DNA from 2 places in the Paenibacillus sp. FSL W7-1088 genome. Region 2 is predicted to be linked to the other one. Evidence: riboswitches for the same ligand, from Rfam matches in the RefSeq annotation. Region 2 holds a riboswitch; the other holds the start of a gene.

Region 1 (11,479 bases), 3.1 Mb from region 2:
AATGTTATTTCTATTTGTAACGGCTTACTTTATGCTAGATTTCAACACCCGATGAAGAGACAGGATTAAGTCTGTACATACGGTTATGAGGGTTAGCCGTTGTGCAGAAGAAAACAAGTTCTTCGGATGTAAGACAGAAGCGTACGTAGAGAACCTTGATGTATTTGTAAGCGATAACAAAAAACAGACTAGGAGGAAATCATGTGAGGAAGAGTCGTCGATTCATGTTCATGATGATGGTTATTTTATTAATGGTTTCGTCGGTGCCACTCCCTGCCACAGCCTATCAAAATCCGCAAACGTTACCGGATGAATGGGGACAATATGGACTCGGGGACCCCTATGTATTGAAATTTAATGGATACTATTACCTGTATGTAAGCACAAGAGATACGGACGACGGTGTCAAAGTCTGGAGCTCCAAAGACCTGGTGAATTGGTCGTACCGTGGATTAGCTGCAACAGATCCCATTACGCACGGAGCTTATGCTCCTGAAGTCGTTTACTGGAATGGCATGTTCTACATGTATACATCACCTGCCGGAAAAGGTCATTACGTGCTGAGCAGCACAAGTCCTACCGGACCCTTCAATGTAGTAACGGGCAACCTTGGAAAGTCGATTGACGGTAATGTGTTCGTTGACGATGATGGTTCGTTCAGCTTCTATCATGCCGCACAGGGACGTATAGACGCAGCACCAATGAGCAGTCCGACTGAGATCGGAGCGAGTGCGTCAACAGGAGTGGGGATGGGAGGCTGGACGGAGGGTTCAACCGTCTTCAAACGAAATGGAAAATACTATATGACTTATACAGGTAACCATGTATTTAGCAAAGGATATCGGGTCGATGTGGCTGTTAGCACCACAGGTCCGAGGTCCGGATATGTTACTGATAGCACAAACCCGGTATTAATTCGTACGGAGGGCCCAACCATGGGGTTGGGACACAACACTGTAGTAACAGGACCTAATCTGGACACTCACTATATGATGTATCACAATTTGGAAGGTAACGGAATTATTGGACCGCTGCGGCATCTGAACATGGACCGAATTGTATGGAATAACGACAAGATGATTGTGCAAGGTCCGACATCAACGGATCAACCCAATCCAGAAATGCCTGTGTTCTATGACTACTTCGATCGTTCTGCAATCGGAAGCAAGTGGTCCAACGTGAACGGTGGTAATTGGGGCATCTACAATCAGGAACTCATGTGGCAAAATTCAATGGGCAGCTCAACTTGGTATAAACAAGTGACCGCTTCGAGCAGCGCGTCGGATTATACAGCTGAATTTAACATGAAGGAAATGAACCGGGGAACGTCCACCAATCCGAGATACGGCGCTACATTCTCCTATACGAATGAGAACAATTACGGTGTTGCGCTGATCAGTTCGAAAAACAAAAGACTTGAGACATTTTTCCGAATTAACGGTGTAGATCAGGCTTGGCAAACATTCGATCTGCCTGCCGACTTCAATTATTCGAAATGGCATAACATACGGATAGAAAAATCGGGATCAACGTTTAAATACTACGTAGATGGTATGTTCAAAGCAATGCGTACCGCCAATATAGGAGCAGGCAAAATTGGTGTTCTGACAGAGGATACGCATGCGGACTTCGGCTATACTGCTTTTAACAACGATGTAAACGGAAGCAGTGCATGGAATGCCTCCAAGCCAATTCCAGGTACAATCGAGGCCGTTCATTATATGAAAGGAGGCGAAGGTGTCGCTTATCACGATACAACGGCTGGGAACCTGGGCGGGGCTTATCGGACTGATGCCGGGGATATTCGCCTGAATAACGAAGGACTGTTCAACTTGGGCTGGAATCAGACCGGAGAATGGTACAAATACAAAGTAAACGTGGAGTCAAGTGGGTATTACAATATTGATTTTCGCATGGCTACTTCTTTGGACGGGGCTCAGATTCGAGTGTGGGATGGTTCGACTGACTTAACGGGTATCGTCAATGTACCTAATACGGGCGGATGGGATAATTGGAAAAGTATTTCCAAGAAAAAGGTCTATTTAAACGCTGGACAACGGGAATTAAAGGTTGAATTCGTAACAGGCGAAGCTGATTTCTCAAGAATGACGTTTCATAAGAATGCTGATGTGACAAGTGTAAGTGATAATTTTAACGACGGCGACGACAATGGATGGACACGGTTTGAAGGAACCTGGGCTGTAGAGAATGGTGAATACAGTGCAGGGAGCACCGGACCTGCCAAATCGACATTTGGGGATACAGGATGGGCGGATTATACGGTCGAGGCGGATATCAAGATGATTGACTCGGGGGGAGATGGGGGTTTACTTGTCAGAGTGTCCAATCCATCCCATGGCACAGAGCTAGGCCAGAACAATTATGATGCTCTACAAGGATATTATGCTTATCTGACCACTAGCGGAGTCAGTCTGGGCAAGATGAATTATAATTGGGCACTCCTCAAGAGCAACGCGCAGTCATATTCCACCAATACCTGGTATCATATGAAAGTTGCCGTTAATGGTACAAACATCAAAGTTTATGTGGATGATATGGTCAACCCGAAGATCGATTATACAGACAACAGCCTGAATCCGTTCACGCATGGCAAAATCGGTGTTAGAACGGCAAACAAGCATACACATTTCGATAACGTATCGGTTACTCCCTGAACCGGAAGCCAAGCGTTGAGGATGAAAATGATTGTAACGAGAACTGGAATGCATATTAAGCCGCCAATTGGCGGCTTTCTTGCTTTTACTATACAAGTTATTGCAACCCGGGAGTGCCTTCCTCTGATCTCCTTCACCACCGTCATTTCCCATTAGCCAATCCAACCCATTTCATTGATAATTGAATGATGGATTCGACAGGAGAGGGTGGTTGGTAATGAAAAGTAGTGATCTGCTGATTGGATCGCATGTATCCTTTGGAGGAAAAGAGATGCTTCTCCAGGCTAGTAAAGAAGCCGCTTCTTATGGTGCATCTACTTTTCTGATGTACACCGGCGCACCGCAGAATTCGAAACGAAAACCTATTTCGCAATATAATATAGAAGCAGGTCATTTGCACATGAAGCAGCACGGCATTTCCAATATTGTCGTGCATGCTCCATTCCTGATTAATCTCGCCAACAGTTACAAGCGAGAGGTGTTTGATTTTAGCGTACAATTCTTGCGGGATGAGATCGAACGAACGGCATCGCTTGGATCAAATCAGCTTGTTCTTCACCCCGGAGCCCACGTAAACGCTGGATTGAACATCGGTATTCGACAAATCATTCGGGGGTTAAACGAAGTATTACAAGACGATAATCACCCGGAGGTACAGATTTCGTTAGAGACGATGGCGGGAAAGGGAACAGAGTGCGGAACAAGCTTTGAAGAACTGGCAAAGATTATCGATGGCGTGCAGCGGAATGAACGGATTTCCATATGTCTGGATACTTGTCATGTTCATGATGCCGGATACGATATTGTTCATCATTTTGATGGGGTACTTGAGCAGTTTGACGAGGTAATTGGCCTTGATCGCTTGAAAGTACTGCACATCAATGATTCCAAGAATGTGCGGGGATCGAGGAAAGATCGCCATGAGAACATCGGACACGGACATATCGGACTCCAGGCTTTGGATTATATCGTACATCATCCCCAGCTCGTGTCACTTCCGAAACTGCTTGAGACGCCGTCGATTGGCAAAATAAAATATAAAAGTGCACCTTATCGACATGAAATTGCCTTGTTAAGAAGAGAGTGCTCCGAACCCGTGCAGAAGGAAGAGGATTCTTTAGAAAACAGTAAATAGAGAGTATTCTAAACATTCGCTCACTCATTCCATGTTTATTCTCACGGGACATATGTTAAAATGGATGTAGAACGTTATTTTATACTAAAAAGGAGGCCGCCATGCAGCCAATAGAGCCTCAAGACATCCAACACCGGATCAATCAACTTCTCGATCAGGACCTATATTTACACCTCGAACTCACGTCAGGTGCTTACGCCAGTCACTTCGATAGCACAAGGCATCCGGGGTCGGCATTCATTTCCAATGCGGTCATACGATATACGCAAGGATCTATCTCGGGCACAGGCCCATACCGAGTTGGTTTAAAAACCACTCACGGCTGGATATACGCTGAAGGACTTACACACATTGACGAGCTGGAACAAGAACGACTCATCCTGGCTGGTCACGATAGTCAAGGAAAGCTGGTTGTAGCTTTACAACTTAGTCGGGAATTGTTCTGATGAAAGCGGAGGATCAAATAAGCATGAATAACAAACAGATTGAACATCAGCGCATTTTAGTTGTGTTTCCCCATCCGGATGATGAAGCATTCACTGCTTCGGGAACGTTGGCGAAGTACATAGAAGGCGGTGCTCAAGTCACTTATGCTTGCCTGACTCTAGGGGAGATGGGACGTAATATGGGCATTCCTCCATTTGCCAACCGGGTCACCTTGCCAATAATCCGTAAGGATGAACTCATAGAGTCCTCCAATGCGATTGGTATTCAAGACTTAAGGATGCTCGGTTTTCATGATAAAATGATCGAGTTTGAAGACCCTGAGCTGCTAGATGGCCACATTTTGGCGCTCATCAAGGAGCTTAAACCGTCACTGGTCATTACGTTCTATCCCGGGTATAGCGTACATCCCGATCATGATGCAACCGGAGCTGCGGTTACGCGAACGATTGGCCGATTACCCGCTGAAGAGAGACCTATCGTCTACTGCTGTGCATTCTCGAACAATCACGAGGAGAGCATCGGGAAAGCGGATGTGATTGAAGACGTGAGCGGATTCCTTGCCAAGAAAATGGCGTCGATTCGAGCTCACCGTTCACAATTCCAAGCGCCGGAACTTGTCGGCAAGGGGAAATTGGACGATGAACAAATCCGAAATCGGTTTGGAAGAGAAGCATTTTGGACCTATAAGTTCGATTAATTTTACAATCTGTACAATCTAATTCACGTAAAAAGTCGCCATTATGGCGACTTTTTTTCGTTTTAAACATGTGATGTTGTTTGAGTGTTAATTGGAGTGAGGGAGATAATCTGATGAGTTCCTGCAAAGAGTGATACAATTGAAAGAACTTCGTTCTACAAACCAATGAGTCGGTTTCAACTCCCATGACAGAGAATGAGGAAACCCATGAAACGACACGGCCGCAAACAGAAAATTATGATTTGATATCAGGGGGGGAGACCAAAAATGCGAAGCAAACGAATTATTCGAATTACTGCGATACTCATTTTACTTTTGCTCATATCATGCATCGCATTTGTTTATGTGAATGACAGACCTGGCGGACTAGCCGATCGGCGCATGTCCAAAGCAATGGGAATGAGTGAAACGATGCATATTCCTATAGGGAAAACTGCTGAAGAAGCGATTCAGAAGTTTAGAAATAATGATAATTCATTACACATCATTCATCAAGAACCGGTAGACGGGGGCATAATTTTGTTTAAACAAAAATCCGGCCAAGAGAATAACAGCAATCTTCAGATGGAGTATGCTCGGAAAATAATATTCGGATGGAAGTGGGCTTGGGGTGGCGGATATTCTATTGGTGAATCATCTCAATTCACGTCTGCAATGGATTATATGAGCATACCTGAATTGAATCATATATCGACACCTTTCCCTATGCTGTTTGGACATATATTAGACCCGGCTATTCAGCGTGTAACTGTCGAGTTCGAGGGGGATGAGAAACCAGTAGTTACCGAAGCCAAGATGGTTGAGGTGGGGCCGGAAAGCATAATCTGGTTTGTATCACTACCCTCGTCCGCAACAATTCCGTATGAAATAAAGGGATTCAACGAACATGGAGAGCTCGTCACCCATAAACAAATGGATGACCCGAATGGCATGGGTTCCATGGTTGTTGGAGAGCTTTAATGAGTATTCGTACGGAATCTGCGAGTAGGGCGGGGATCGTCAAGTTTGGAAAACAATAAAAAGGGAACAACCCACTGTTGAGGGTTGTTCCCTTATACGTTGCAAGGAAATTCGAGTTTACAAAAAAATAAGCAAAAGAATTCCGACGACAAAGCAATAGTATGAAAAGTAAATCAAGTTCCCTCTTGCCATAATTCCCATGAACCATCTCATTGAAAAGTAGGTTACGATAAGGGTCGTAATGAACGCTAAAATGTAAGGGATAGCCAACTGCGCTCGGTGCGGATCGGTTACAATGTCAGAAGCACCTAATATTACCCCGCCGATGCTAATCGGAATGTAGAGCATAAAGGAAAATTTCAACGCCGTTTCTTGTTTCATCCCGACAGCAATAGATGCAATGACTGTTGCACCGGAGCGGCTTATTCCCGGAATAAGAGCCACTGCTTGAGCCAGACCCACCAGTATGGCGTCTTTCACAGACAAATCTCCATCTCTTTTGCGCCCACGAAGGTTTCGAATGAGCCATAGCGCAACCCCTGTAATCAGTAAACTAATCGCAACCGTATAGACAGAAGTGAAGATTTCCTCAATTTTATCCTTGAACAGCACAGCCCCGATCGCAGCAGGCAGGGTACCAATAATTATGTATACACAAAACATAAAATCTGCTCTGTACTCCGCATTGCGAGAAACTAGGAATCGCCAGCCTCCTACAATAAGCTTTTTGATATCTTCCCGAAAGATAAACATAATGGCAATCAGTGAGGCGGTGTTCGTCAAAATTTCAAAGGATAATCCGTTCTGCTCCATGCCAAGCAATCGTTGAACGATAATCAAATGACCGCTTGAAGAAACCGGAATAGGCTCTGTAGCCCCTTGTACGATACCTAATAACACATATTTCAACCATAAAATAAAGTCTTCCATTATATCCTCCTACTTATTATTTTCGATTGGCTTTGACATATTTCAGTTGGGCCACAATGATGACACTAATAATCACCAAAAGGAACCATGAACTGATCTTGCTAAAACTGACCAGCTGCCAGGAATCATGCTGGTCGGGGTATTTCCAGCCGTTAAAAAATGTAGCTATATTTTCAGCGGTCCAGATGAAAAAACCGACGATGATAAAAGCGAGTGTTAACGGCATTCGATAGGTAGTTAATCGTACCCGATAGATAATCCATGTTTTTCGAAAAACAATAAATACAAGAGCGGTCAACCACCAACGGAAATCGGGAATAAAATGATGTGTGAAAAAGTTGATATAGATGGCTCCCCCTAACAGAACCGAAGATGCAAATCCCGGCCAGCCTGTCATGTCCATACGCAATCTGCGCCATATTTGACACATAAAGCTTGCTACACTTGCATACATAAATCCGCTATAAAGAGGGACACCAAAGAGCTTGGTATAACCAGGCTCAGGGTATGACCAGGAACCCATCCACACCTTATACATCTCCAGTACCAATCCAATCACGTGAAATATACATATGACTTTGATTTCATCACGTGTTTCCAATCCGCTCCGGTACATAAGGTATTGGACTGTTAATAAAACAAGCAGAATGGCATCATAGCGATAAAGAAAGGGTATCTGAATTACGCTAGAAAGGGCCAACGTTCCAAAGATCGCCACAGGAAAAATGCAACTCATCGCCTGATGATAACCAAAATGCAGGAGCTGTACTAAAGGTTTCAAGTTATGCTTATCTCCTTCCCAAGCCTTGTTCATAATAATATAGATATGGTCCGATTGTAAAAAGAGAAAAAAAGATCTATATATTTTCCTATTTTCAATTCGAGCTTAATCAAATACAAATAAGGCCCCTCGTCACTGGAGGGACCTGGTTTTTGCGCTAATTCAATTATGCATTTTCAGACAACTTGTAGGCAGATTTAATCGTATGTTCGATGAGCGTCGCAATCGTTACTGGACCAACCCCGCCCGGTACAGGTGTAATTGCTGAAGAAGGAACGAAGCAAGCTTCGTAGTCCACATCTCCGACATTGCCTTTGTTATAACCTGCATCAATAACGACAGCGCCTGGTTTAATCCAGTCTCCTTTAACAAAGAGGGGTTTGCCTACGGCTGCGATAATGATATCGCCAAGCTTCACGATTTCCTCCAGATTCACGGTTTTGGAGTGGCAGGTCGTCACCGTTGCATTCCGGTTTAGCAGCATGGCTGAGACAGGTTTGCCCAGAATTGGACTTCTTCCGATGACAACTGCATGTTTGCCCTCGATCTGAATATTGTAGAAATCCAGAATACGCATAATAGCCTGTGGGGTACAGGAAGGGAATTCGGCTTCTCCAAAAGCATTAAGTGCGAAACCAAGGGTCGTTACACCATCAACGTCTTTCTCGATGCTGATGGCATCAAAAGCTGCTCTTTCATCGATGTGATTCGGTACAGGGTGCTGAAGCAAAATACCGTGTACAGAAGGGTCTTCATTGAGCTTGTTAATTTCTTGAATCAATTCATCTGTGGTGGTATCCGCAGAAAGAACGACCTTAATGGAATGCACGCCTAAGCGCGCACAAGCATTTCCTTTCATACGCACATAGGTTGCTGAGGAAGGATCATCTCCGACGAGAATGGTAGCGAGACAAGGCTGAATGCCTTTTTCCTTCAGAATAGCAACCTTCGAGGCCATGTCTTCCTTCATAAAATCCGCTACCGTTTGTCCATTTAAGATCAGTGTGTCAGTACTCATTTTCACATCGCCCCTTCAACATAAAAAAGAGGCAAGGAAATAAATATTCCTTACCTCTGCCCAGGCGTACGGCTTATTACAAAACCATATGCTCCCTCACGGTTCACCGTGTTCGCCAGTTACATATGATCGTTTAAATTGTTTAGATTGATAGTACTTGAAAAAGAAGAATTGTTCAATAGTTAATGGATTTCACTTTGATTTGTATAGGGTATCAGTTTTCCAGGTAGCCACAATCTTCGTCATATAGTTGATAACGGTTATCAGTTGTGATATATTGTTAACCAGTAAACTATTTTATATTGAATTCCTGGATTAGTTTAATCATTTAAGGTTTTTTTATTGTTTATTAGTAAATAAGGAGCGATAACTGAATGGATTCAAACGATCGAACTAAACAGTTAGTGTATGACCAATTTATTCGATTTTTACATGTATATGAGAATCACAAGGATACGGAAATTGAACATTTTCTAAGTATCGCCCAGCGGGAAAGCATCGACAAAATCCCACAGCACCTGACCGCGGTTCATATGATAGACTGCATTGGCAAGCATGAGCCTATTAACAACACAGGTATTGCCGACGCGATGAATTTGTCCAAAGCAAGCATTACCAAGATCGGCAACAAACTGCTGGAGGAAGGCTTCGTCAAACGTACGAAAATGAATGACAACAAGAAGGAGAGCTATTTCCGGTTGTCGCCGCAAGGAAAAAAGATCTTTGAACTACATGAACGTTTACATGTGCTTGAGGCTGAACGGTTCTATCGTGCTTTGGACAAATATTCGGAACCGGAGCTGAAAATCATACATCAATTTCTTCAAGACAGCAGCATGCATATGGAATCCAGATAAACTGAAGGAGAGTGGAACACTTGAGTCTGGCAGCATTGATCAGGGAACGAAGAAGTATTCGTAAATGCAATTCTGCACCGGTGGAGCAGGAGTTGGTTGTTGAATTGCTGCACAAGGCCACACGACTTCAACCATCTGTTGAAGCTGGGTCATGGCGTGTTGTTTATGCCGGAACTCCCGAAGCACGCAAACGGTTGGTGGACTGCATGCTGAAAGAGATGTCGCAGAGCAAGCTCGGCAAGTTGATTCCGGGAAAACTGCTGGATGTGTTTAAAAAGAGGTTTACCGATATTCCTGCTCACGTCATTGTTATGTCGACTGTAGGACCGGATCGTCTGACCAATGACCGCAATTATGCGGCTGCCTGCGGGATGATGCAGAGCTTCCAACTGTTGGGCTGGGAACAAGGGTTAGGAATGCTGTGGGATACAGAGTCCATGATTCAAAATGAAGGCTTTTTCAGAGGAATTGGACTGCGTGAGGATGAAAGATTTGTTGGCATTCTTCATATGGGATATTACGACAAAGCGCCAAGAAGCCGAAAAAGAACACCAGCTGAGCAGAAGTGGACTGTATTGCAGCGTCAGACTACATAGAAGGGGAGGATGTAAAAATGGAATTGACCGATCTGCTAGGAAGCATACACAGTCCAAAAGACTTTTTGGATCGACCGGTGTCGCAGGAGCTAATTCTCGAATTGCTCAATCACGCCGTCTGGGCGCCAAATGATGGACTCCGTGAGCCGTGGCGATTTATTTTTGCCGATAACCGTAATGGGAAACTCATGCAGGGATTGCAGGAGTACGCTCCAGCCTATCTTCTTGTCTTGGTGAAGGAAGAGGCGGATCATCATAAGCGGGAAGAGGACTTTGCAGCCGTCTGCTGTCTGATCCAAAATTTCCGTTTGCTTGCACATGAACAGGGCCTGGGTGTGCGCAGTACGTTGCATGACTGGATGTACGACCGGAGTCGTGCTGAAACGTTCGGCGTGCTGGGCAACGAGCGCATTGTTGCGGTTCTGGAATTGGGATATGGCACTGAACAGCCCGAAGGGAAAGCTGAGATAACTGAACCTCAGCTTCAGTTCGAACTGTTGTAGCGTGCAAGATGTAGGGAAGAGAAATCAAATGAATGAGGAACGTCAATGCCTTGATCGGGATTGTCGTTCTTTTTTTATGGGGTGTGTATCCGATTTGTAATTTACAAGTTAGCTAGAACGGATTCACACGACTAATCGAGAGATTCATCTATTTTATATAAATGATATTCTTATAATGTTTTAATTTCCTTGTTATACGAATTGAATTGTGTTCTATTCCGTAAATCAGATAAATCACCATCTAAATTCTTCAGGTTTGGAAGGAAAGCTGCGGCGGCTGAGCAAAGCAATGGGAGCAGGCCCAAAGACAAGAATAAGAAAGGCAGACCATAGAGTTCTGCAACCGCTGCACCTGCAAAAGCACCTACAGGCTGTAGTCCACCACCAATGAGAAACCGTATTGAGTTGACTCGGCCTTGCAGAGGTCCAGGGACAAGCGTGCCATGCAATGAGGAACTGAGAGAACTAAAGAAAGGTCCTGCTGCACCAGCAGCACATAAAGCAACGAGCGCAAACGGGTAACTTGGGAATACGCCCAGTAAGGCGTTAAAAAGCCCAATGGCGGCTAGGCTGCACAGCATGACTGTCCGTCGTCTTTTGATTTCGCCCATCCACGAGATGACCAAAAGTCCTATTAATGTGCCACATGCTGAAGCCGTGGTGAGTGTACCCATAGCAGCGGCATCCCGATCTAACACTTCGCGAACAAAAGGAATCATCATCGTCCAGATCGCTACAGAAGACATGTTGCTGATCGAAACCATTCCCATAATCGAAAGCATGGCCGGGAAGCTACGATAAAAGGAGAAGCCTTCATGGATATCTCTGAGATAAGCCTTAATTGAAAAGGAGGACTTGGCTGCTACTGGCTTCTGCATTG
Region 2 (11,479 bases):
CTACATCGATATCGTTCTTGTATTGTTCGATCTGGCTCTTAATTAATGTACTGATTTCTTCTGGTTTGATACTCAAGTGTCCTCACCCCAATCTACTGTACTCGTCTGTTAAAAGACTGCTCAAGACGTTCGAGCTTGCCAGCCAAGCTGCCGTCATAGATCGTATCGCCAATGGCAACTTTCAATCCGCCCAGCAAAGTCGGATCGACAATGTTCTCGATACGGATCTTTTTATTCACACGGCCGCCGAATTCACGGGCTACCGCTTCTTGTTCTTCATCATTCAAGGCATAAGTCGAGTACACGCGCGCATCGGCTATGCCGAGCGATTCGCCCTCGATCTTCACATAATCATTCAGCAGATCTTCCAGCAGTTCAACACGTCCACGCTCAATCAAAAGCAAAACGGTTTTCAGAACAGGTTCAGACACCTTGCCGTCAAGACTTGTGCGAAGTACGTTCTGTTTTGCTTCTTCAGAGATGTTGGGTGACTCGATAAATTTACCGATTTCCGCATCACCTGTGATGGCAATTACTACAGTACGCAGCTCTTGTTCGACTTCGAGCACCTGATTCTGTCCGAGAGCAACTTCAAACAATGCTTTCGCATAACGCTTAGCAACAATCGTATCGCGGCTCATTGTCGGCCTCCTACCTCATTGAGGTATTGGTTCACAAGCTCCTCTTGTGCAGGACCGTTCTCAACTTCTTTTTTGATCAGCTTGGAAGCGATTTGAACGGAAGCTGTACCCAGTTCGCTGCGAAGCGCTGCAACCGCTTTGTTCTTCTCGCTCTCAATCTCACGCACAGCATCGTCTTTCAGGCGATTCGCTTCTGCTTTTGCATCCGCCAGAATCGTTTCAGCCTGTTTGCCGCCTGTTTGTTTGGATTGTTCAATGATGTCATAAGCATCTTTACGCGCTTTTTCAAGAGCCTGCTTCTGTTCCTCAACATAGGCAATAGCCTGATCCCGCGTTTGGGCAGCCTCATTCATTTGCGCCAATACGAGCTCACGACGTTTTTCCATAATGGAGAAAAGTGGACCAAATGCATAACGGCTAAGCAGCCAATATAAAATACCAAATGCTATAATCGCCAGAACTGTATTTTCCCATACGAAATTCAATCTGTTCACTCCTTCCTGAAGGTATCCTCAGGCCGCAACTCCGCGTTTACGGACGCTACCTAAAAAGAAGGCGCGGATGGCTGTGGCCTTCCCCGCCAAACCTGCACTGATTTTATTAAGCCGCTCCGTAGAAAATGAACGCGAGTACCACACCGATGATCGGCAATACCTCGATCAAACCTACACCGATAAACATTGTTGTTTGAAGAGTGGATTTTGCTTCCGGTTGACGGGCAATACCTTCCACCGTTTTGCTGATTACCAAACCGTTACCGATACCTGCGCCAAGTGCGCCCAATCCTGCAACAATTGCTGCTGCCAATAATGCCATTGCTCCCATTTGTATATCCTCCTTAGAATGTTCGTTCAAATTTTATAGTTCAGCCCTACAGGGTTAACCGTATTGGACTTGAATCTTAATGTTCCTCGTGCGATTCGACGGTTTGTGATATGTATACCATCATCAAAACCGTAAATACGAATGCCTGTATGGCACCGATGAAAATACTGAACCCCTGCCATGCCGTCAACAGCGGAATTGCTGCAATTGCGCCAATCCATTTGAATGCTGTAAGCTTCATAATCGTGGAGATCAGAACCTCACCTGCAAAGATGTTGGCGAACAAACGCATACCGTGTGTCAACAACTTGGATGCCGTCTCCACAATGTTGATTGGGAAGAACAGCCAGTGTGGTTGGAAATAATGCTTGAGATACGTTTTGGTGTTACGGAAAAGTCCCAATCCATGCGCGATAGCAAATGCAATCAACGCTAGACCCATGGTTACCGAAAGATCAGCCGTAGGTGATTTCCACCAGGCAACTTCGATATGTGGATGAGCTTCAGGATCCTTCTCATGAGCTTCATGGAACGCTTCTTGGACCGAGACAATTGGCTTACCAAAGATTTCAGCTTGGCTTGCATCAGTAGCCCCAGTTACTACGCCCAAAGGGAGACCCAACATGTTTCCCACAAAGATAAACATAATCATTGTGGTTGCCAAGGTAAGGAAATGCTGCCCCTTCTTCATATCCATCGTGCTCGAGATCAGGTTGCGTACAAACTCAATCGCCCACTCCAGGAAGTTTTGCATTTTGCCCGGATTCTCTACCGACAAGTTCCGCGTAGCCAGCTTTGCAACAATAAATACAATGGCGGATGTTACGATCAGCATCAGCAGAACAGACAAATCCAGATGGAACCCACCCAGGTTAATTATCGGAGATTCATGCATATTTTTCTCACCCCTTTCTCATTCGAAAGCTTGCAGCACCACTATGAGTCTGCTTTGCGGGACAACAATATCCCTATAAATAGTAAGGAAAATTGCGCTATGACCAAGCCAGCTACAACCGCATATAAATTGAAGTATTGCGGATACTGCATCGCCATGAAAATAGCGAGTACTGCGAGAGCTGCTCTAGTCAAAAATCCCAGGTTCACTCGCTTAAGGTTTCCTTCCGCTGCACCATCCAACATTCTCCTGACTTTGCGACCCAGATACGAAGCGTTGATCCAACTGATCACCGTTCCAAGGGCCAGTCCCAAAGCTATTGTTTCCACACGGGGCAGAAAGGCCGCTGCGAGAAAACAAATCATAAGAAAGTACATGATGAAAACAGTCATCCATCTGCGGTATCTGGTTAGTTCACTCATCACTTTCCCCCATGAATTTTTTCGCGATAAAGTAGATGCTTACGCCGCCTGCTGCCAAAAAAAAGAGAACGCTTACGGCGATCCATATTCCGCTACCCCCGATGGTCTTGTCCAACCAGGAGCCAACGTAATATCCGGCAACAGCGAGAATGGCAATCTCGATTCCAAAAGCTGTCACGAGCCCCATCGCTTTCCACACATTATCGTCATGGTTACGGGATGAATTTGGTTTGTTCGAATCGGCCATTTTCCACGCCACCCTTGCAATCCCAGTTAATTTTACTGAATGATGAGAGCCTTTGTCAATTGAATGATTTTAGCGTTTTAAAGGGGAAAACGACGGGAATGCAGGCCATCAGAGCCCATAAACCCGCGTAAACCGTACAGTTTAACTGTATGCTGTACCCTATAATAATCCGTCAGAAAAAATGAATTATTTTTTGAATTTTCTGTGAAATGATTCCGGACGTTCACTATTCACACCAAAATGATGCAAAATCGCATTGACAATTCTTTCCGAAGCATGTCCATCACCATAAGGATTGGCAGCCTGACTCATGCTTGCATACAGTGTTTCGTCTGTAAGCAGAGCTTTGGTCCGCTCATATACACGTTCCTCTTCGGTACCCACCAGCTCCAGTGTTCCAGCCTCGATTCCCTCCGGACGCTCCGTAGTATCCCGAAGGACGAGAACAGGCACACCAAACGAAGGCGCTTCTTCCTGCAAACCGCCTGAATCTGTCAAAATCAAGTGAGTATGCGGGTAAAAGTTATGCAAATCCACCACGTCTAGTGGATCAATAAGTTGAATACGGGGGTGATTCCCCAAGATCGCGTGAGCCGGCTCCTTCACAGCAGGACTTAGATGCACCGGATACACGATGGCAATATCCTCAAACTCGTCGGCAATCCGTTTGACGGCCTGGAAAATGTTACGGTGAGGCTCGCCTTGGGATTCACGGCGGTGAGCTGTCATCAACACAAGACGCTTGCCCTGTGCCCAATCTAGTACTGGATGTGTGTAATCCTGCCGTACTGTATATTGAAACACATCTGTTACCGTGTTGCCTGTGACATACGTACTAGACTCCGATTTATTTTCTTTGGCAAGATTGGAAGACGACCAGTCCGTAGGCGCAAAATGCAAGTCAGCAAGCACTCCGGTTAACTGACGGTTCATTTCTTCCGGGTATGGAGAGAGCTTGTTCCACGTACGAAGACCTGCTTCCACATGACCCACCTGAATCTGCTGCAGGAACGCAGCATAGCTGGCTACAAACGTTGTCAGCGTATCACCGTGAACCAGCACAATATCCGGCTTTGCTTCACGCAAAACCGGCTCCAGGCCTCCCAGCACACGAATCGTAATTTCATTCAACGTCTGACGATCTTTCATCACATCCAGATCGTAGTCTGGATGAATATTGAATACTTCAAGAACCTGATCCAGCATCTGACGATGCTGTGCAGTAACGCATACGATCGATTCAATAGATTCGGGATGTTTCTGCAGTTCCAAAATAAGCGGAGCCATCTTGATGGCTTCCGGGCGCACCCCGAATATTGTCATGACTTTAATTTTCTTGGACATTGAAGCAAAGCCCCTTTTCTATTCAGCATGCAATATGCTTATTTAGTGCCGTACAGACGGTCTCCTGCATCTCCCAGTCCGGGAACGATATAGCCGTGATCATCCAGACGATCGTCCAGTGCAGCAACGTAGATGTCTACATCCGGATGTGCATCCTGAACAGCTTTTACGCCTTCAGGAGCTGCAACAAGGTTCATCATTTTGATTTGCGTGCAACCGCGTTTTTTGAGCACGTCAATAGCAGCAATGGCAGAACCGCCAGTTGCCAGCATCGGGTCGATGACAATCAACTGACGCTCTGTAACGTCCGTAGGCAGCTTGGTGTAGTACTCAACCGGTTGCAGGGTTTCCGGGTCACGGAACAGACCTACATGTCCTACTTTTGCAGCTGGCAACAATTTCACAACACCATCCAGCATTCCAAGGCCCGCGCGCAAAATCGGAACCAGCCCAAGCATACGTCCGGAAATGACTTTTCCTTGTGTTTCAGCTACTGGTGTCTGTACATCAATAGTCTCCAGCTCAACATCTCTTGTAATCTCATAAGCCATCAGTGTAGCCACTTCATCCACCAATTCACGAAAATCTTTCGTATTCGTACGCATGTCGCGTATAAACGTCAGTTTGTGTTGAATCAAAGGGTGATCACATATTACTAATTTTCCCATCTAATTTGTCCCTCCGGTATGTTCTTCATGTTCAGCATTACCAAATATGCCTAATCACCATTCATAGGCCCGATAAATCCTGTATATTATATCATCACCTACACCGAATTACACCATCAAAGGGCACTTAATCATTACAGAAAACCAAATCCTATAAAAATAGGACCGGAAACATGAGTCATCCGGTCCTTTTTGCTCTCGCTGTTATGTCAGTTGAATGTTAAAAAATGTGTAAACACTATGAAGCTCCGCAAACCGAATGACCTTCTGATCGCTGTTATCCCCAGAATTCTTTTGATCCATTAATAAATGGTGGAATTCCGGTGATAAAGGCGAGCGCTACGCTTCTTCAGGTTCTTTCGGTTTGCTCCGTCTGTATGTTTACATTTAGAACATCTCAAATACAAACAGCACGAGCAAGTTTTTTTAGTATTTAAGATCTGTGTAGAGTGGGAATTTGTCGGTGAGCGCCGTTACTTCCGCACGGGCTTCATCCAATTTAGCTGCATCTTTAGGGTTTTTCAATGTTTTGGCAATGATCTTACCAATGGCTACCATTGCTTCTTCGTTCATACCACGGGAAGTAGCAGCAGGTGTACCGATCCGGATACCGCTCGTTACAAACGGGCTGGTTGGATCAAACGGGATTGCATTTTTGTTCACGGTAATGCCGATGGAATCAAGTACATGCTCGGCTTCCTTACCTGTGATATTCACGCTGCGTGTGTCGATCAGCATCAAGTGGTTGTCTGTACCGCCGGATACGATGTTCAATCCTTCAGCAATCAGCGTTTCAGCCAATACTTGTGCATTTTTCACCACGTTTTGTGCATACGTTTTGAACGAAGGTTGCAGTGCTTCACCTAATGCTACCGCTTTGGAAGCAATTACGTGCATCAGAGGTCCACCTTGGGAACCCGGGAATACCGCTTTATCAATGGCTGCTGCCCAAGCTTTGCGGCACAGAATCATACCACCACGAGGTCCACGCAGCGTTTTGTGAGTTGTTGTCGTTACGAAATGCGCATGTGGAACCGGGCTTGGATGCAAGCCTGCAGCTACCAGTCCTGCGATGTGAGCCATATCCACCATGAACAAAGCACCTACATCATTAGCGATGGAAGCAAGCTTTTCAAAATCAATGATACGCGGATATGCACTTGCACCTGCAACGATCATACGAGGGCGATGTTTGAATGCCGCTTTGCGCACTTCATCATAATCAATCAGGAATGTATCTTCTTGTACACCGTAAGCCACGAAATTGTACAGCAATCCGGAAGCGTTAACCGGGCTACCATGTGTGAGGTGTCCGCCATGCGCAAGGTTCATACCCAGAACGGTATCACCTGGTTTCAGAGCCGCAAGGTATACTGCCATGTTCGCTTGTGCACCGGAGTGAGGTTGAACATTCACATGTTCTGCTCCAAACAATTCTTTGGCACGATCACGGGCGATATCTTCAACGATATCAACATGCTCACAACCACCGTAGTAACGTTTGCCCGGATATCCTTCAGCGTACTTGTTGGTAAGTACAGATCCCATTGCCTCAATTACCGCTTCGCTTACGATGTTCTCGGACGCGATCAGCTCAATGTTGTTTTGTTGACGTTTCAGTTCAAGATTCATCGCTTCCAGTACTGCCGGGTCATTCTTGCGCAATTGTTCCATGATTAAATTCCTCCCAGTTATAAGTGAAGTTATAAAGCGAAATCATGTTTACACGAAAACGGAGAGTGCAACACCAATCTGGAGAAGCAGAGCGTTCGCCTTTATCACCGGATTTCCCCTTATATAAGAGATTCAAAAAAAATCTGGGGATAACAGCGATCGTAAGATGGTGATGCAATCGAAGTCAGGAGTGTAACCAATCGTTTCGGTTTATACGTTAGTCACAAAATGTCGAATCTGGTTGCTCTTCCATACGATACACTGCACGCTCGCCGCCAATCAACTTCGGACGGGTCAGTGCTGTAGTTACTCGGGCATCACCGATGTAGCGGAGTGATGTTCGGAAGGGTACTGCCACATGCCGCAAGTGCATGCCAATCATCGTCTCCCCAATATCCAGTCCCGCATGGGCCTGCACATGTTCAGCCAGGCATGGATCGGTCAGCGAACGATACGCTGCGGATGCCATGGAACCGCCTGCTTTGGGCACGGGTACTGCACCAACCTCAGTCAATCCAAGACGTGTAAGCAATGAACGCTCCATAACCAGTGCCCGGTTCAGATGCTCACAGCATTGGAATACAACATCAAAACCGAACTCCTGCTGCACCTCGCGTATACCCGCAAGAAGCTGCTGCGCCACTTCAACCGCACCGCTTGTACCAATCCGTTTGCCCGCAACTTCACTTGTACTTGTACCGATCACCACGATCTGTCCAGGTCCAAGCTGTCCGGCAAGCGCCAGTTCACGCAGAATGGATGCGGTCTGTTCATGCAATCCGGGTTGTTCCGAATCTAACTCAATAGTCATCCTATCGCCTCCCGATAAAATCATGCCCGGCTTCCTCTTGGCTGCCCTTGGTATTCTTACATGGCATTTCAGGTACTATTATAGCGAATAATCAGATGAAAGACGAAAAAAAGAGCAGTCTGCGGGTACCGCAGAATTGCTCTTTTGCCCAGGCGACCGGCCGTTTGTTCCGGTGCTCCATCGTGGTTATGCCCACTTCGTCGCCAGTTACACCGGATCCCTGTTTTCCCATTCATCATAAAACAACCTGCGTTTAAAATCAACGGGTAATTTACATCCCGTGTACGTTTTTATATGGAAAACCATCGGCAGCTGGGAATGATTAAGCAAATCCAATTAATCCAGCTTGTCCAAAAGTCTGTCGAGTGCAGTCCGAATCTCTGCCGCAGCGATGTTGTAATCATCACGACTGCCGCCAAACGGATCCGAAATATCAAAGCTCGGTATGCGTTGTCTGATCTCGATCGCCCGCTCACGTTCAGACGCCAAAATTTCCTGACCTAGCGCACGTTTCATTTCCATTGTCGCAAACAGGCTGTCCAGTTCCTGAAGATCATTCAGGACTTGTTCGTCATTTTCCACATACTCTTTCAAGGTATACGTCTTGTGTATAGAGTCAGGAAAAACCTGCATAACATGCTGTTTATGACTGCGTGTCAACGTAAGGATCAAATCGGCCCAACCGACCAGGTTAGAGCTCAAGAGCGTCGAATGAGGCGGTCCCTCAACGTTGTGATCCCTTAATACGGCCTCCGCATGACGGGAAATCGGCATGCCCGTAGTTGCGGCTACACCCGCGGAACGAACGTCCACCTGAATGCCCCGCTCAGACGCCAGTTTACGTAAAAGTCCCTCCGCCATGGGGCTGCGACATGTATTCCCTGTACATACAAACAAAATATGTTTCATTGTGGTTAGCCTCCCCATTTTGCAAATGTTGTCGAATCATGTTTGAAACTCCATCTGAACCAATGAAACTCATAACTATATATCGAAGACTGCACTAGGCTGTAATCATTATTAACGGTGTATTTTAAAATATAAACAAAAGTCCAAAAGCGAGCAAGATCGCTCCGCCGACCGCTTCCCCGTAATCCCCCATGTTTTGACTCACACGCCGTCCCAACAGCAGACCCATGACGGACATTACTCCACCACAGACACCGAAAGCCAGCACCGTTAACACCAAATCACTGCTGAACATGCCAAGCGAGACTCCAACGGAAAACGAATCCACACTGACACTCAGTGAGAACAGAATCACACCGAGCAGAGATCGATGATCCACCAGTTTGGTGTCTCCCTCCCGGAAAGCGTTCAAGATCATATGGGCGCCGAGCAGGACCAGCAGACCGCCAGCTGCATATGTCGTAATGTCACCAAGCAGGGAGCTGACGTATTTGCCCGTGTACATGCCGATGAGCGGCATGATGATGTGAAACAGGGCCGTTACGGTACTGATTCGCAATACGTCTCTCATCCGAATGCCCTTCATACCAATCCCGATGCCGAGTGAGAACGCGTCGAGTCCGAGAGCGACGGCCATAATCAAAATGGTTACCAACTGCCCTACATGGGCAGACACATCCCACATCCCCATACCCCCAAGTCACGTAAAGGTTCTTGTACACCATATGCGGACAAGAACATAAACATGACCTGAGAAGGCGTTTTCCATAGCTGCATTCAAAGAATGATTGGCTAGTCGTGGCTAGAGGTCAGGTGCCAGAGGGAAATATTCATAGCGATATTATGGAAAAAGGGAGCTATCGGTCACCGACCTGAATGAGTCGGTGACCTGCCGCCTTGAGCAGCCGGTTCATGACGGCTGCTCCCAGCCCTTCGCGCGAGCAGGCTTCAGCCACAATATATGTGGCCCCCTGCTCATCGCAGCTGCGCAGCGCGGCGTACAGCCGGCGCGCTGCTTCCTCCAGCTCGCTGGCTTCGCCCAGCGAGAACACGGCATCGGCGCGGTACTGCTCCGCGTGCTCGGCGAACGCCAGCACCGCGGTGCGCTCCCCGCGCTGCGCCGCCTCTGCGAGGGCGGCGCTGATCCAGGCCGCCACCGCTGCGGGCGGCCCCTCCACCACGCACAGCGCACCTGCGGGCGCGTAGTGCGTGTACTTCATGCCCGGCGAGCGCGGCGCCGGGCTGTCATCGCCACCGGGCCCCTCGGCGAGCAGCGCCGGGTCCGTGGCGACACGGGCGGCAACGGCGGACAGCTGTTCCGCCGTAATGCCGCCAGGGCGCAGGATGGTGACAGTACCGTCGTCACCGACCTGCACCACCGTGGACTCGACGCCCACCCCGGTGGGGCCGCCGTCCACGATGCCGCCGATGCGGCCTGCCAGATCCTCGCGCACATGTGCGGCGAGTGTCGGGCTTGGCCGCCCGGAGCGGTTGGCGCTCGGCGCGGCGACCGGGCATTCCGCCGCCGCGATCAACTGCAAGGCCACCGGATGATCCGGCATCCGCACGGCCACCGTGTCCAAACCGGCGGTAACCCGCGGGGATACCGCCCCTGGCCTAACCGGCAGCACAAGCGTAAGCGGCCCCGGCCAGAAGGCTGCCATCAGAGCCTCCGCTGTGCCATTCACATCTGTGACCAGCGAATCCAACTGGTCACGCTGTGCAATATGAACAATCAGCGGATTGTCTGAAGGCCGCCCCTTGGCTGCAAATACAGCTTCCACCGCAGCTGTACTGCGAGCATCTGCACCCAGACCGTATACCGTCTCGGTTGGGAATGCCACGGTCTGCCCTTGACGAAGACAGGCTGCAGCATCCTGTAAGTAAACAAGAGCCTGTTTATACGCACTCCCTTTTGCCACATCATCCGTGTTCTCATTGGCTAGCAGTACATTGACATCCCACATGCTCGTAACCATTTCCTCTGTACGTTCATCGTTCTCCATGCCTTTCATGGAAGACTGATGCAATTGCTTGTTCTCTCTTGTCATATATCCATCATTCCTAAACTTCAGTAGGGTAGTTAATGCAAGACATCACACTTCCGCGATGCCTTATTCACTTATGTTTTCTGATTCCTATAATTATAACATATCTGCTCTGCCCAAGGATGCGGTCTGAATCTTCCCAGCGATTAACATCATGCGATCTTTGACTCGAGCCTATGATAAAACAAAAGGGCACTTCCCTGAATCGAAGTCCCCTGATAAAGCTTATATCCAGCAGCATGTTCATTCAGTTATGCAAACAATCCCGTTACCCAATCCCACAATTTGACCGCCATATCCCACAGGAAGAAACGCGCTTCCGGTGTAGCTGCCTGCACAGATGCTTGTGCGTCCCCAGGCTCTGCGGCAGCTGCTGATGCTGTTGCAGGCTTCGCCAGTGCATCCCCTGTTCCTGCATCTATGAAGCACAATGGTGGAAACAACACACACCACCAGTTTTGACCTTCACCTTTACCCAGTGTTATCCGTACTGCCTCATAATCTCCAGCAGGATATACGGTACCCCCATATAATTTGGTTGGAAACGGAACCACTCCGAGTTCAACCTGATACGAATAGGTTAAGCCACGATTGGCAAGCTCTTCTCCCACACGATCCTCAATTTCAGATAGATGCTGACGAATGACCCCACGCGCTTCTTCCAGACTTTGCGGATTCTCCAGTTCGGTTACCCACTCATTCATTTGGGCAACGACGGCGTCACGAATCTCGCGTTTGACCAACTGATCTCCCGCTGCATCCGAGTTTGCGAGAATACGTAAGCGAATGGATTGTTCTGGAATCGCTGTGGCCGCCACAGCTGCATCCGTTTTCTGACCTTCCCACATCATAATAGTCATCATAAGACATACAATTATAAGTCCAATTTGTTTCACGACTCTTCTGCTCATTCCGTTCTCCCCCTCGGCTCCCGTAATCATGATCCCTGTAACTCTCTCATGTCTATCAGTATGCCCGGAAGGGGCGGAAGTAAA

Evidence for each region. Region 2 has a riboswitch for ZMP and ZTP ahead of MKY42_RS29730 (TIGR01440 family protein). Riboswitches for the same ligand answer to the same signal wherever they lie in the genome.
Region 1: linked by a shared signal. The riboswitch ahead of MKY42_RS15565 (tetrahydrofolate dehydrogenase/cyclohydrolase catalytic domain-containing protein) and the one ahead of MKY42_RS29730 (TIGR01440 family protein) in region 2 are both predicted to bind ZMP and ZTP.

The regions. Positions count from the first base shown of each region.
Region 1 covers NZ_CP150216.1:3,423,299-3,434,777, forward strand. Annotated here, with positions in the region: gene MKY42_RS15530 (family 43 glycosylhydrolase) at 204-2,675, shown strand; gene MKY42_RS15535 (deoxyribonuclease IV) at 2,893-3,810, shown strand; gene MKY42_RS15540 (YojF family protein) at 3,912-4,256, shown strand; gene bshB2 (bacillithiol biosynthesis deacetylase BshB2) at 4,280-4,954, shown strand; gene MKY42_RS15550 (hypothetical protein) at 5,222-5,914, shown strand; gene MKY42_RS15555 (undecaprenyl-diphosphate phosphatase) at 6,032-6,844, opposite strand; gene MKY42_RS15560 (DUF817 domain-containing protein) at 6,861-7,625, opposite strand; gene MKY42_RS15565 (tetrahydrofolate dehydrogenase/cyclohydrolase catalytic domain-containing protein) at 7,792-8,643, opposite strand; ZMP/ZTP riboswitch at 8,695-8,776, opposite strand; gene MKY42_RS15570 (MarR family transcriptional regulator) at 9,018-9,500, shown strand; gene MKY42_RS15575 (nitroreductase) at 9,512-10,096, shown strand; gene MKY42_RS15580 (nitroreductase family protein) at 10,114-10,599, shown strand; gene MKY42_RS15585 (MFS transporter) at 10,770-11,479, opposite strand, start outside.
Region 2 covers NZ_CP150216.1:6,563,738-6,575,216, forward strand. Annotated here, with positions in the region: gene atpA (F0F1 ATP synthase subunit alpha) at 1-76, opposite strand, end outside; gene MKY42_RS29685 (F0F1 ATP synthase subunit delta) at 93-641, opposite strand; gene atpF (F0F1 ATP synthase subunit B) at 638-1,126, opposite strand; gene atpE (F0F1 ATP synthase subunit C) at 1,242-1,466, opposite strand; gene atpB (F0F1 ATP synthase subunit A) at 1,543-2,361, opposite strand; gene MKY42_RS29705 (ATP synthase subunit I) at 2,403-2,783, opposite strand; gene MKY42_RS29710 (AtpZ/AtpI family protein) at 2,776-3,030, opposite strand; gene wecB (UDP-N-acetylglucosamine 2-epimerase (non-hydrolyzing)) at 3,217-4,374, opposite strand; gene upp (uracil phosphoribosyltransferase) at 4,413-5,042, opposite strand; gene glyA (serine hydroxymethyltransferase) at 5,469-6,716, opposite strand; gene MKY42_RS29730 (TIGR01440 family protein) at 6,934-7,527, opposite strand; ZMP/ZTP riboswitch at 7,667-7,748, opposite strand; gene MKY42_RS29735 (low molecular weight protein arginine phosphatase) at 7,864-8,436, opposite strand; gene MKY42_RS29740 (manganese efflux pump MntP family protein) at 8,561-9,121, opposite strand; gene MKY42_RS29745 (L-threonylcarbamoyladenylate synthase) at 9,294-10,487, opposite strand; gene spoIIR (stage II sporulation protein R) at 10,736-11,395, opposite strand.